One region of the Edwardsiella sp. EA181011 genome, then DNA from elsewhere that is predicted to be linked to it. Evidence: predicted binding sites of a transcription regulator. Region 1 holds the regulator's gene; each other region holds the start of a gene.
The links. The regulator PurR, encoded in region 1, represses purine synthesis genes. The targets are predictions, from matches to a motif close to CANGCAAACGTTTGCNTG.
Positions count from the first base shown of each region.

Region 2: a site for PurR is predicted at 1,709-1,726, ahead of purH (bifunctional phosphoribosylaminoimidazolecarboxamide formyltransferase/IMP cyclohydrolase). Genes of this name have one in related genera too.
Region 3: a site for PurR is predicted at 2,134-2,151, ahead of gltS (sodium/glutamate symporter). Genes of this name have one in related genera too.

Region 1 is NZ_CP011364.1:2,659,678-2,664,377, reverse strand. It holds gene QY76_RS11705 (hypothetical protein) at 1-175, opposite strand, end outside; gene QY76_RS19330 (hypothetical protein) at 182-733, opposite strand; gene purR (HTH-type transcriptional repressor PurR) at 738-1,763, opposite strand; gene QY76_RS18770 (YnhF family membrane protein) at 2,118-2,207, shown strand; gene sodB (superoxide dismutase [Fe]) at 2,270-2,848, opposite strand; gene QY76_RS11690 (C40 family peptidase) at 3,114-3,968, opposite strand; gene QY76_RS11685 (Grx4 family monothiol glutaredoxin) at 4,420-4,700, shown strand, end outside.
Region 2 is NZ_CP011364.1:411,452-416,151, reverse strand. It holds gene purH (bifunctional phosphoribosylaminoimidazolecarboxamide formyltransferase/IMP cyclohydrolase) at 18-1,607, opposite strand; rRNA gene QY76_RS01880 (16S ribosomal RNA) at 2,171-3,714, shown strand; tRNA gene QY76_RS01875 (tRNA-Glu) at 3,798-3,873, shown strand; rRNA gene QY76_RS01870 (23S ribosomal RNA) at 4,064-4,700, shown strand, end outside.
Region 3 is NZ_CP011364.1:579,027-583,726, reverse strand. It holds gene QY76_RS02640 (AsmA family protein) at 1-479, opposite strand, end outside; partial or broken gene QY76_RS02635 (NCS2 family protein) at 678-2,080, opposite strand; gene gltS (sodium/glutamate symporter) at 2,314-3,528, shown strand; gene recG (ATP-dependent DNA helicase RecG) at 3,545-4,700, opposite strand, start outside.

The DNA.
Region 1 (4,700 bases):
CCCCGAGGGCCGCTAGCGCCGTCTGCCCACCGTCGGCAATCCACTGCCACAGCAGCTGCGCAAACAGCAGCGGCCGCTGCGGACCGAGCAACTGCGCCAGATCCAGCGCCGACAGGGCAAAGGCCAGGACGCAGAACATGGGCAGGCGTAGCCCCGGCAGCAGCTGCGGAACCACGATACGTCACCAGCCCTGCGCCGGGGGATAGCCCAGCGCGGCGCCGATACGCAGCTGCCGCGGCGCCGCGCAGCGGGCGGCCAGATTCAGGGTAAGCAAATAGAAAAAGGGGGTCTCTTTTAACAGCAGGAGCAGCGAGAGGCTCAGGCCGTAGGGATCGTTGGGAAGCGGCAGGTCGGGCGGCTGCTGCCAGCCAAACAGCGGCGCCATCAGGCGCCACAGCAGGCCGGTTGGCGCCAGCAGCATCAGCAGGCCGGTGGCCAGGGCGATGTGGGGGGCCGCCAACAGCAGCGCCGGCGCCAGCGCATGCTGACGCTGACGCCGCAGGGTGAACCCGGCCAGCGCCAGCGCCAGCAGCAGGGCACCGGCGCTGGCCCCCAGCGCTATCCACAGCGACAGACCGAGGCTGTGACCGAGCGCGGGCCACTGCAGCAGTCGCTGCAGCGCCTGTCCTGCATCCTGTCCGGTCAGCGGCAGTAGGGTTGCCGGGACCATCGCCGCCAGCGGCAGCGCGCCGGACAGCAGCACCAGCGCGGGAAACAGGACTAGCCGAGACACGCGCTTAGCGGCGGTAGTCGATGAACGGTCCGTCGGCCACGGAGCGGCGCTCAACCAGCTTAGGATGTACTTCGATGGTTTGGGCGTCCTCGCGCTTGCTGGTAATGCGATCGAGCAGCATGTCGAACGCCATGGCGCCAAGGCGCTCCTTGGGCTGATGAATGGTGGTCAGCGCCGGGGTAAAGTAGCGGGCGTTGCGCACGTTATCGTAGCCGATGACGGAGATATCCTGCGGTACGCGCAGTCCCATCTCATCCGCTGCGCAAATGGCGCCCATCGCCATGATGTCGCCGCCGACAAACACCGCCGTCGGACGCTGTTTCTGCGCCAGAATGTTTTGCATCGCCGCATAGCCGGACTCCGGCTCGAAGTCGCCTTCGACCAGCCATGACTCCTGCGGCGTGATATTGGCCTCCTGCAGCGCCTTGAGGAAGCCGCGCAGTCGACCGCCGCCGGTGTTGCGCGATACCGGGCCGGTGATGGCGCCAATGTCGCGGTGGCCACGCTCGATCAGGTAACGGCCGGCCAGATAGCCTCCCTCGAAGGCGTTGTCCTGGATAGCGTCGGTAAAGTCGCTGCGGCGGGTTCCCCAGTCCATGACCACCATCGGGATGTGGCGGTAGTCCTCCAGGATCTCCAGCAGGTTTTCCGGGTATTCGGAGCACATCACCAGCAGGCCGTCGACGCGTTTCTGCGCCAGCATGGCCAGGTAGGCTTTCTGCTTCTCCAGATTATTGTGGGAGTTACACAGGATCAGGGTATAGCCTTGGCTGTAGCAGCTATTCTCTACCGATTCGATGACCTCGGCAAAGTACGGCGCCTCGCTGGAGGTCGCCAGCAGGCCGATGGATTTGGTGTGGTTGACCTTCAGGCTGCGGGCAACGGCGCTGGGGGAGTAGTGTAGTTCTTTAATGGCCTCCCAGACGGCGGCTTTGGTCTCGTCGGCGACAAAGCGGGTTTTATTGATGACGTGAGACACCGTGGTGGTCGATACGCCTGCGCGCTTTGCCACATCTTTAATCGTTGCCATGAAACAAATGACTCCTGGGCGTACGCGCTGCGTCGCCGTTTTGTTAATCGTTTGCCTGCGTGCATCGGAAAATACGCCTGACAGCGCGGCTCGGCGCCGGCGCGTTTGCGCAATAGGGTGACGTTTGCCATTTCTTGTTTAGAATTATAGCGTCGGCACGCGGCAGTAAACCGCAAATTCTGTCTGATCTCAGGCAAAAGGGGAAGCACTAATTGGCGATTTGCGCAGGATGTAATCATAAGATTTTCTGCGTGTTTTAAGATGTGATTTATGTAAAAATGATTTAACACGGGTTTTGTGCGAACTTTCAAGTCAGTAAAAATTGATCCGGAACGTAAAACATGAGGTGTCAGGATGGAAAACGATCTGAAGTATTCTCTGGTAACAACGGTGGTGGCGCTGGCGCTGATCGTCGTGGCCAGCCTGATCGCCGCACTGCACTAAGTCAGCGGGTGGCATAAATAAAAAAGGCGCTCGGTGAGCGCCTTTTTTATCTCTGCGGCCGGTTACGCCAGATTCTGGGCGACGAACTCCCAGTTTACCAGCGCCCAGAAGTTTTCCAGGTACACCGGGCGAGCGTTACGGTAGTCGATGTAGTAGGCGTGCTCCCATACGTCCACGGTCAGCAGCGGCTTGTCGTCGCCGGTCAGCGGGGTCGCGGCGTTAGCGGTGTTGACGATGGCCAGGGTGCCGTCCGCCTTTTTCACCAGCCAGGTCCAGCCGGAGCCGAAGTTGCCGACGGCAGACTTGGTCAACGCGTCTTTGAACGCGGCAAATGAGCCGAAGGCGGCGTTGATGGCGTCAGCCAGGGCGCCGCGTGGCTCGCCGCCGCCGTTCGGGGAGAGACAGTGCCAGTAGAAGGTGTGGTTCCACACCTGAGCGGCGTTGTTAAAGATACCGCCGGAGGCGCTCTTCACGATCTCTTCCAGCGATTTCCCTTCGAACTCCGTGCCTTTGATCAGATTATTCAGGTTGACCACATAGGCGTTGTGGTGCTTACCGTAGTGGTATTCCAGCGTTTCGGCGGAGATATGCGGTTCCAGCGCATTCATGGCGTACGGTAATGCAGGTAATTCAAATGACATAGCTCTCTCCTTAATGCTTCTGTGGCAAGACGGTTAATCCGTAAGCAACGCACGTAAGACGCCGCCGGCGGTTAGACAAAAATGAAAAAATCTTGTTGTCCGCTTGTTATGGTTTGTGATTCTAGCAAGTTTTGCCGTGAAAGACAGGGGGCAGGTGTATTTTAGCTGACTGAGTGGCGAAATGTGTAGCAGACACGCGGTGAAAACGGCGCGTGGAAGCCGGGTGTCGGGGGCCACCGCGGGGGGAGATGCCGTGGCGAGAGCGTTAGCGGATGGTTTTCGGGGTCATGACGCGGCGGGCGCCCAGGTAGTGATCCTGCCAGTAGTCATCGCCCAGATAGCTGACGCGAATCTCCTCGCCGGTGCGCGGAGACTGAATAAATTTGCCGTTGCCCAGATAGACGCCGACGTGATCGGCGGCGCCGCGCCCGTGGATCTGAAAGAACACCAGATCGCCGCGCTGCAGCTCGGCGCGCTTGACCGGCGCGGCGTCGCGCAGGTGGTACATCTCGTTAGCGGTGCGCGGCATTTTGATGTTCAGCAGATCCTGGTAGGCGTAATAGATAAGGCCGCTGCAGTCAAAGCCGGTATGGGGAGAGGTGCCGCCCCAGCGGTAGGGTTTACCTATCTGACGCATCAGCTTATTCATCGCCGTCTGTTTGGCGTGCTGATAGCGCTTCTTGTGCAGCGGACTCATGTGGATCGGCTGGCTATCCTCATGGCGGCCGGCTGCGTGGCGGGCCGTCTTAAGGGCCGAGGGGCGGCCATAGGCTTTTTTGCCCCGGTGCGACGCCGCCTGTGCGCTTGCGTGCCGCGCAAGGGGTTTCTCGCCGCGGTGGCGCGCTTTTGCCCTGTGCTCGGCGGCGGCGTGCTGCGGCGCAGCCGCCGTGCGGTGGGGAGTGTGCGCCGCGCGCTTCTCCCGGGCGGGGAGATGAGACGCCGCGCTGCGGCTCTTCTGCGCCCCGGCATCTGCCCTGCGTTTTTTACGCTCGCCGCTCTGGCTGTGGCCAGCCGTGGCTTTTCGCTGATCGGCGATGACTTTGTGTGCCGGTGACGCAGTCGCTGAGGTGGTAAACCATTGGGTAAACAGCAATACAAAGAGCGCAACGAATAGACGCATGATCAGTCGCTTCCAGGCTAAAAACTAAAATAAAAACGCTGAAACAGTATTAATTAAAATATGCTGAACATAACAGTACTGATGTTTACGTATTCGCGTCTAATTGTGAGTAAATATTTCAATTGTCTGATTTAGCGACAGAGAGGGCTTTTTTACAGTGAGATTACCTATTAAAAAATGCTTGAGCAGGATAATGGGCGAATAATGTGCGGCTGGCGGAGAGGCGATGCGCTGCCGCGGCAGCGCGCTGTGCAATAGACCCTGCAAAAGATGGTGTTTTTTTCCTGCCTCGCCCGCCGCTACAATAGTGCAATCCGACGCCGCGCGTCCTGCGGCGGGCGGGGGAGGCGCCTTTCGTGCCCCATCCCTTGTCTGCCGCGGTCGACGCGGGCGATAATGACAATATACTGCGTTACCGCTATAACACTGGATATTTAAGGAAGTAAAGACCATGACTACTATCGAAAAGATTCAGCGCCAGATCGCCGAGAACCCGATTCTGCTGTATATGAAAGGCTCACCGAAGCTGCCGAGCTGCGGCTTTTCTGCGCAGGCGGTGCAGGCGCTGTCTGCCTGCGGCGAGCGCTTTGCCTACGTGGATATCCTGCAGAACCCGGACATCCGCGCCGAGCTGCCGAAGTTTGCTAACTGGCCGACCTTTCCGCAGCTGTGGGTCGAGGGTGAGCTGATCGGCGGGTGTGACATCGTGCTGGAGATGTATCAGCGCGGCGA
Region 2 (4,700 bases), 1.7 Mb from region 1:
GGCCCGCGGCGATTAGCTTAGTGGCGGAAGTGGCGCATGCCGGTAAAGATCATGGCGATGCCGTGTTCGTTAGCGGCGGCAATGACCTCGTCATCGCGGATAGAGCCCCCCGGCTGGATGACGCAGCGGATCCCGACGGCGGCGGCGGCATCGATACCGTCACGGAATGGGAAGAAGGCATCGGATGCCATCACGGATCCGGCGACCTGTAGACCCTCGTCCGCGGCTTTGATACCGGCAATTTTGGCTGAATAGACCCTGCTCATCTGTCCGGCCCCGATGCCAACGGTCATGTTATCCCGTGCATAGACGATGGCGTTGGACTTAACAAACTTGGCGACTTTCCAGCAGAACAAGGCATCGCGCAGCTCCTGCTCGCTGGGCTGGCGTTCGGTGACCACGCGCAGATCGGCGACATCCACCATGCCCAGATCGCGATCCTGCACCAATAGCCCCCCATTGACCCGTTTAAAGTCCAGACCGGGGACGCGTGCCTCCCACGCGCCGCAGGCCAGAACACGCACGTTTTGCTTGGCGCTGAGGAGATCCAGGGCGTCCTCTGTCACATGGGGTGCGATGATGACCTCAACGAATTGGCGCGCGATGATGGCCTGAGCGGTCTTGGCATCCAGCGTACGGTTAAAGGCTATGATGCCGCCAAAGGCGGAGGTGGGATCGGTCTGGTAGGCACGCTCATAGGCATCGAACGGATCGTCGCCGAGCGCAACGCCGCAGGGGTTGGCATGTTTGACGATGACGCAGGCCGGCTCGGCAAATCTCTTGACGCACTCCAGCGCGGCGTCAGTATCGGCAATGTTATTGTAGGACAGCGCCTTCCCCTGAAGCTGCTGGGCAGTAGCGATGCAGGCTTCAACCTGTGGCTCTTCAATATAGAAGGCGGCCTGCTGGTGGCCGTTTTCGCCGTAGCGCATATCCTGTTTTTTTACTAGGTTAAGGTTTAGCGTCCGCGGGAAGCGGCCGCTTGGACTATGGATATCGCCGTGGTAGGGGGCGACCAGCGAACCAAAGTAGTTGGCGATCATACTGTCGTAGGCGGCCGTATGCTCAAAGGCCTTAATGGCTAGGTCGAAGCGGGTGGCCTGCGTCAGGGCTCCGTGGTGGGCATCCATTTCGGCAATAATGTTCTCAAAGTCACCGTTGTTAACCACGATAGCCACATCGTTATGGTTCTTCGCCGCGGAGCGCACCATGGTCGGCCCGCCGATATCGATATTCTCCACCGCGTCCTCCTGCGAACAGTCGGGACGCGCAACGGTTTGAGCAAAGGGATAGAGATTGACGACGACCATATCGATGGGCTGAATACCATGCTGCTGCATAACGGCTGCGTCGCGATCGCGACGTCCGAGGATCCCACCGTGAACCTTGGGATGCAGGGTCTTGACACGTCCATCCATCATCTCAGGAAAGCCCGTGTAGTCGGAAACCTCGGTAACCGGCAGGCCGGCCTGTGACAGGAGGCGGGCGGTACCGCCGGTGGAGAGCAGTTCAACGCCGCGTAGATGTAAGGCCTGGGCGAATTCGACGATACCGGATTTATCGGAGACACTCAGCAGTGCGCGGCGAACAGGACGACTGTGTTGCATGGTGGTTATATCCCTCGGCAATGGATCGCAGTAAATCCTACTTATATATACCCATTAGAATTTGCTGCGAATGAAGCGGAATGTTGATGCGCGATGATTTTAACGAAAACGTTTGCGTAAAGCTCGACAAATTTTTGCCGGCGCCACCTTTGTGGATAACTCTGTGCGTAATGAGGTATAAGCAGTTCAATTGCTGTGTAATGCGCCATTCGGTTCATTTGGGGCAAAATAGCGGTTGCGCCCGGTAAAACAGGCCCTATAATGCGCCTCCATCGACACGGCACATGTGAACAACATCACAGGATGAGCCGGGGAGAGTGAGAGTGAAACGGTAAATTAAACGTTGACTCTCACCGAGGAAAGCGTAATATACGCCACCTCGACTTGGTAAGGAGAACTTGCTAAGTCACTGCTCTTTAACAAATTATCAGACAATCTGTGTGGGCACTCGCAAGATTCGTATTAAGCATTCCTCGGAATGCCAAAATATTTAAAGTCTTGAAGAGTGACAGCAGTTAATTCATTACGAATAAACAGTTTAATTTCTTTGAGCATCAAGCTTTTAATTGAAGAGTTTGATCATGGCTCAGATTGAACGCTGGCGGCAGGCTTAACACATGCAAGTCGAGCGGTAGCAGGGAGAAAGCTTGCTTTCTCCGCTGACGAGCGGCGGACGGGTGAGTAATGTCTGGGGATCTGCCTGATGGAGGGGGATAACTACTGGAAACGGTAGCTAATACCGCATAACGTCGCAAGACCAAAGTGGGGGACCTTCGGGCCTCATGCCATCAGATGAACCCAGATGGGATTAGCTAGTAGGTGAGGTAATGGCTCACCTAGGCGACGATCCCTAGCTGGTCTGAGAGGATGACCAGCCACACTGGAACTGAGACACGGTCCAGACTCCTACGGGAGGCAGCAGTGGGGAATATTGCACAATGGGCGCAAGCCTGATGCAGCCATGCCGCGTGTATGAAGAAGGCCTTCGGGTTGTAAAGTACTTTCAGTAGGGAGGAAGGTGTGAACGTTAATAGCGCTCACAATTGACGTTACCTACAGAAGAAGCACCGGCTAACTCCGTGCCAGCAGCCGCGGTAATACGGAGGGTGCAAGCGTTAATCGGAATTACTGGGCGTAAAGCGCACGCAGGCGGTTTGTTAAGTTGGATGTGAAATCCCCGGGCTTAACCTGGGAACTGCATCCAAGACTGGCAAGCTAGAGTCTCGTAGAGGGAGGTAGAATTCCAGGTGTAGCGGTGAAATGCGTAGAGATCTGGAGGAATACCGGTGGCGAAGGCGGCCTCCTGGACGAAGACTGACGCTCAGGTGCGAAAGCGTGGGGAGCAAACAGGATTAGATACCCTGGTAGTCCACGCTGTAAACGATGTCGATTTGGAGGTTGTGCCCTTGAGGCGTGGCTTCCGAAGCTAACGCGTTAAATCGACCGCCTGGGGAGTACGGCCGCAAGGTTAAAACTCAAATGAATTGACGGGGGCCCGCACAAGCGGTGGAGCATGTGGTTTAATTCGATGCAACGCGAAGAACCTTACCTACTCTTGACATCCAGCGAATCCTGTAGAGATACGGGAGTGCCTTCGGGAACGCTGAGACAGGTGCTGCATGGCTGTCGTCAGCTCGTGTTGTGAAATGTTGGGTTAAGTCCCGCAACGAGCGCAACCCTTATCCTTTGTTGCCAGCGGTTCGGCCGGGAACTCAAAGGAGACTGCCAGTGATAAACTGGAGGAAGGTGGGGATGACGTCAAGTCATCATGGCCCTTACGAGTAGGGCTACACACGTGCTACAATGGCGTATACAAAGAGAAGCGACCTCACGAGAGCAAGCGGACCTCATAAAGTACGTCGTAGTCCGGATTGGAGTCTGCAACTCGACTCCATGAAGTCGGAATCGCTAGTAATCGTGGATCAGAATGCCACGGTGAATACGTTCCCGGGCCTTGTACACACCGCCCGTCACACCATGGGAGTGGGTTGCAAAAGAAGTAGGTAGCTTAACCTTCGGGAGGGCGCTTACCACTTTGTGATTCATGACTGGGGTGAAGTCGTAACAAGGTAACCGTAGGGGAACCTGCGGTTGGATCACCTCCTTACCTGAAAATACGAAATTGTGTAGTGCTCACACAGATTGTCTGATAGATGTTCGAGCAAACGCGTCTGCGAAGCCGACCCTTGTGTCCCCTTCGTCTAGAGGCCTAGGACACCGCCCTTTCACGGCGGTAACAGGGGTTCGAATCCCCTAGGGGACGCCATTTGCGGTATCGGGTGAAAGACGGTGCCAACAGTATTGCAAAACGGACTTACGAGTCATGTTTGCAATATTTTGCTCTTTAACAATCTGGAACAAGCTGAAAATTCGAAAACAATCGAATTGCTTTTAATAAGTGATTCGAGAGTCTCTCAAATGCTTACAGCACGAAGTGAAACATCTTCGGGTTGTGAGGTTAAGTGACTAAGCGTACACGGTGGATGCCTAGGCAGTCAGAGGCGATGAAGGACGTGCTAATCTGCGATAAGCGTCGGTGAGCTGATATGAAGCATTATTAGCCGGCGATGTCCGAATGGGGAAACCCAGTGCAATCCGTTGCACTATCGTTAAGTGAATACATAGCTTAACGAGGCGAACCAGGGGAACTGAAACATCTAAGTACCCTGAGGAAAAGAAATCAACCGAGATTCCCCCAGTAGCGGCGAGCGAACGGGGAAGAGCCCAGAACCTGAATCAGTTTGTGCATTAGTGGAAGCGTCTGGAAAGTCGCGCGATACAGGGTGATAGCCCCGTACACGAAGGTGCACAGCTGTGAGTTCGATGAGTAGGGCGGGACACGTGTTATCCTGTCTGAATATGGGGGGACCATCCTCCAAGGCTAAATACTCCTGACTGACCGATAGTGAACCAGTACCGTGAGGGAAAGGCGAAAAGAACCCCGGCGAGGGGAGTGAAATAGAACCTGAAACCGTGTACGTACAAGCAGTGGGAGCATCCTTCGGGGTGTGACTGCGTACCTTTTGTATAATGGGTCAGCGACTTATATTTTGTAGCAAGGTTAACCGAATAGGGGAGCCGTAGGGAAACCGA
Region 3 (4,700 bases), 1.9 Mb from region 1:
GCCTTGGCGCTGCCGGGACGCAGGGGAACGATGCCGCCGTCTACGTCGGAGGCCTGCAGGGGCCAGTCCGCGTGGGGCCAGCGGATCTGCATATCGTGCAGGCGCAGGGCGGCGGCGCTGATGGGGAGCGATGGTACAGCGTCCTGCGTCAGCGTCAGTTTGCCGCCGCTGAGGCCAATCGCGCTAAAGTGGCGCGGCTCGCTCAGTTGCTGCCAGCCGAAGGTCAGGCGCAGCGTCGCGGACTGGACCAGCGGGGGCTGACCGGCGCGGGCCAGGCTGAATCCGTTAACCTGTATCACCGTTGGCTGACGCAGGGTATGCTGCAGCGCGCTAAGCGTGATGCGGTAGTGGGTATGCTGGTTGACCCAGTCGCTTATCTGGCGGGCCCCCCAGCGGCTCTGTACGATAAAATAGGCTGCCGCCAGCGCCAGCAGGATCAGTACGCAGAGCGCCAGCAGCAGTTTCCCGATAACTTTCATGGTGACTCGTCCTTTCAGTGTTCCGGGGCGGCATACGCGGCCGTGTCCAGGAGGGCATCGATGCCGCTTAAAGGGCGGGATCTATCTGGCCCCGTTCACCGGGCACAGCCTAGTTTATGCCGTAATTATGTCCGAGGCTCAAGGGAAAGCGTCGTGAAAGGCGAAAGCGGGCCTGTTATCAAGCCCGCATAGCGGGGATCAGCGGTGAGTCTCGTGCGGGAAAATCAGATTCAGTACGATAGCGGTGATCCCGCCCGCCGCAATGCCGGAGGAGAGCAGGGTTTTCAGCCATTGAGGGGCGAACTGCAGGATTTCCGGCTGCTGCGATACGCCCAGTCCCACGGCCAGCGACAGCGCCATGATCATGATGGCGCGGCGGTTAAGCGGCTCACGCGAGACGATACGCACCCCTGAGGCGGCGATGGTGCCAAACATCACGATGGTAGCGCCGCCGAGCACCGGCTCGGGTATGTGCTGGACAAACCCGGCGACGGCGGGGAATAGGCCGAGCAGGACCAGCATCAGCGCGACCACGAAGCCGACCTTGCGGCTGGCGACGCCGGTCAGCTGGATCACGCCGTTATTTTGTCCGAAGCAGGAGTTGGGGAAGGTGTTGAAGACGGCGGAGAGCATCGAGTTGAGGCCATTCGCCAGTACCCCCCTTTCAGCCGCTTCATATACAGCGGCCCAGAGACCGGCTGTTCTGAGACATCCGACGTCGCGGTGATATCTCCTATGGTCTCCAGCGAGGTCACCATAAACACCAGCATCAGCGGTATCAGCAGATTCCAGTCGATCCCCAGGCCGTAGTACAGCGGAGTCGGTATTGTGACCAGCGGCGCCGTATTCGGCTGTGCGGCGGACGCCGGCAGCATGTCCATCAGCCAGGCCAGTCCATAGCCGACGGCCATCGCGATCACCAGCGAGGCGACGCGCAGGTAGGGATTGCGCTGGCGGTTGAGCAGGATGATCACCAGCAGCACCGCCCCGGCCAGCAGCAGATTCCGCGGCGCGCCGAAGCTGTGATCGCCCATTGCGCTATAGCCACCGCCGATGGAGATCAGACCGACCTGGATCAGCGACAGCCCGATGATCATCACGACGATGCCGGAGACCAGCGGGGTGATGATGCGGCGCGCCAGATGCAGGAAGCGTGACAGGATAATCTCTGTGCAGGAGGCCAGCATCAGGGTGCCAAACAGCGTCGCCATCATGGTAGGAATATCGGCGCCGCCGTTTTTTAGCGCCATACCGCCCATGATCAGCGGCGTGACAAAGTTAAAGCTGGTGCCCTGAATCGACAGCAGGCCAGAGCCGACGGGGCCCCAGGTTTTGATCTGGAGCAGGGAGGCGAGCCCAGAGGCGAACAGCGACATGCTGATGATGTGCTGGGTATCCTGCGCCGGCAGACCGAGCGCCTGACAGATCAACAGGGCCGGGGTGATGACGGCGACGAACATCGCTAACAGATGTTGGCAGGCGGCAAACAGGGTCTGCGCCAGCGGCGGGCAGTCATCCAGGCGATAGATCAGTTCGCTGCTGGTCGCCGGGGGCGTAGCCGGTTGGGCCATCGGATCGAGGTCGGTCGTTTGAGTGGTCATGTGTGCGGGCATCCAGGATCAACAATGGGCGCATTTTAATGATCTTTGCCACAAAAGCAATCGTTTGCGTTGAGTGTGTTGCCACTTTTTTGTGGCTTTTATTCCGCGTAGTTTTTTCGATAAAAGCTTGCCGCACTACAACCTTTGTCATTAAATTGTCAGGTTACTGAGCTGCGAAAAAACGGTGAAATTATATAACTTTCTGAAATATAAAAATTATATGGAGTACCTGAATGTATCATTTGGATATTTATGGCACGTTGGTTGCCGCGACGCTGGTGCTGCTGTTGGGGCGCCAGATGGTGCAAAAAATACCTCTGTTGACCAAATACACCATTCCTGAACCCGTAGCCGGCGGGCTATTGGTTGCCCTGGCCCTGCTAATCCTGAAAAAAAGCATCGGTTTTGAAGTCGACTTCGACATGTCGTTGAAGGATCCGTTGATGCTGGCTTTCTTTGCCACCATTGGTCTGAATGCCAACCTGGCCAGCCTACGCGCCGGGGGCAAGGCGCTGAGTATTTTCCTGTTTGTGGTGGTTGGGCTGCTGATCGTACAGAACGCCATCGGGATCAGCATGGCGAAACTGATGGGGCTGGATCCGCTGATGGGACTGTTGGCAGGCTCTATAACGCTGTCCGGCGGCCACGGTACCGGCGCGGCCTGGAGCAAGCTGTTTATTGAGCGCTACGGTTTTCAGAATGCGACCGAAGTGGCGATGGCCTGCGCGACCTTCGGGCTGGTGCTGGGCGGCCTGATCGGCGGTCCGGTCGCGCGCTACCTGGTTAAGCACTCTTCGACGCCGGACGGCACGCCGGATGACAACGCGGTGCCCAGCGCCTTTGAGAAGCCGCAGAGTGGGCGCATGATCACCTCGCTGGTGCTGATTGAAACCCTGGCGCTGATCGTCATCTGCCTGACGGTCGGCCAGCTGATCGCCGGGTGGCTGCGCGGCTCGGCGCTGGAGCTGCCGACCTTCGTCTGCGTGCTGTTTGTCGGGGTTATCTTAAGCAATACTCTGTCAAAAATCGGCTTTTATCAGGTGTTCGAGCGCGCCGTCTCGGTATTGGGCAACGTCAGCCTGTCGCTGTTCCTGGCGATGGCGCTGATGAGCCTGAAGTTGTGGGAGCTGGCCTCGCTGGCGTTGCCGATGCTGGCGATCCTGGCTGTGCAGACGCTGGTGATGGCGCTGTACGCCATTTTCGTCACCTATCGGGTGATGGGAAAGAACTACGACGCGGCGGTTCTGGCGGCGGGGCACTGTGGTTTTGGGCTAGGCGCTACGCCGACGGCCATCGCCAACATGCAGGCCATCACCGAGCGCTTTGGCCCTTCCCATTTGGCGTTCTTGGTGGTGCCGATGGTCGGCGCCTTCTTTATCGATATTGCCAACGCCATCATTATTAAGCTGTATTTAATGCTGCCGCTGTTTGCACAGGCGATCGGCTAAGGCGGATCGGCGCAGCTCAGGCGTTGGAGTAGCGGCTGCCGGCGGGCAGCCAGCGTTCGATCAGGGTGCGGGCGTGCTGTGGATAGGCGCTGTGCAGATGGCGAGCGATACGCTGGACTTCGGGTATCAGTGCCTGATCGCGCAGCAGGTCAGCGACGCGGAATTCGGCGTTGCCGGTTTGGCGGGTGCCCAACATCTCGCCGGGGCCGCGGATCTCCAGATCGCGCTGGGCAATAACAAAACCATCATTGCTGTCGCGCAGCACCTGCAGGCGCCGCTGCGCCGTCTGGCTCAGCGGCGCCTTGTATAGCAAAACACAGTGGGAGGCGATCGCACCACGCCCGACGCGTCCACGCAGCTGGTGCAGCTGCGCCAGTCCCAGCCGCTCGGGGTTTTCAATGATCATCAGGCTGGCGTTAGGGACATCGACCCCGACCTCGATCACCGTGGTGGCCACCAGCAGATCGACCTCGCCCGCCTTGAATTGCGCCATGACCCGCTGTTTATCCGCCGCCTTCATCCGGCCATGCACCAGCGCAATACGTAGCTCTGGAAGCTGCTGAATAAGGGCCTCAGCCGTAGCTTCGGCCGCCTGGGCCTCCAGGAGATCGGACTCTTCAATCAGGGTGCAGACCCAGTAGGCCTGGCGCTTCTCCTCCAGACAGGCGTGCCGTACCCGATCCAGGATCTGCTGGCGTCGAGTATCGGCGATGGCCACGGTGGTGACCGGAGTTCGTCCCGGCGGTAGCTCATCGATGACCGAGGTATCCAGATCGGCATAGGCGGTCATCGCCAGGGTGCGCGGGATCGGGGTGGCGGTCATGATCAGCTGGTGCGGGTGGAACCCCTGCGCCTCGCCCTTTTCCCACAGGGCCAGCCGCTGATGCACCCCAAAGCGGTGCTGCTCGTCGATAATAACCAGGGCCAGACCGGCAAACTGCACCTGCTCCTGAAACAGGGCGTGGGTCCCGACCACCATGTTTACCTCGCCGGCGGCAATGGCCGCCATCTGTGTCTGGCGCGCCTTGCCCTTCTGTTTCCCGGCCAGCCAGCCAACGCTTAAGCCCAGCGGGGCGAACCACTGGCGGAAGGTGGCGGCATGCTGTTCAGCCAGCAGCTCGGTGGGCGCCATCAGCGCCACCTGGTGGCCATGGGCGATGGCGCGCAGCGCC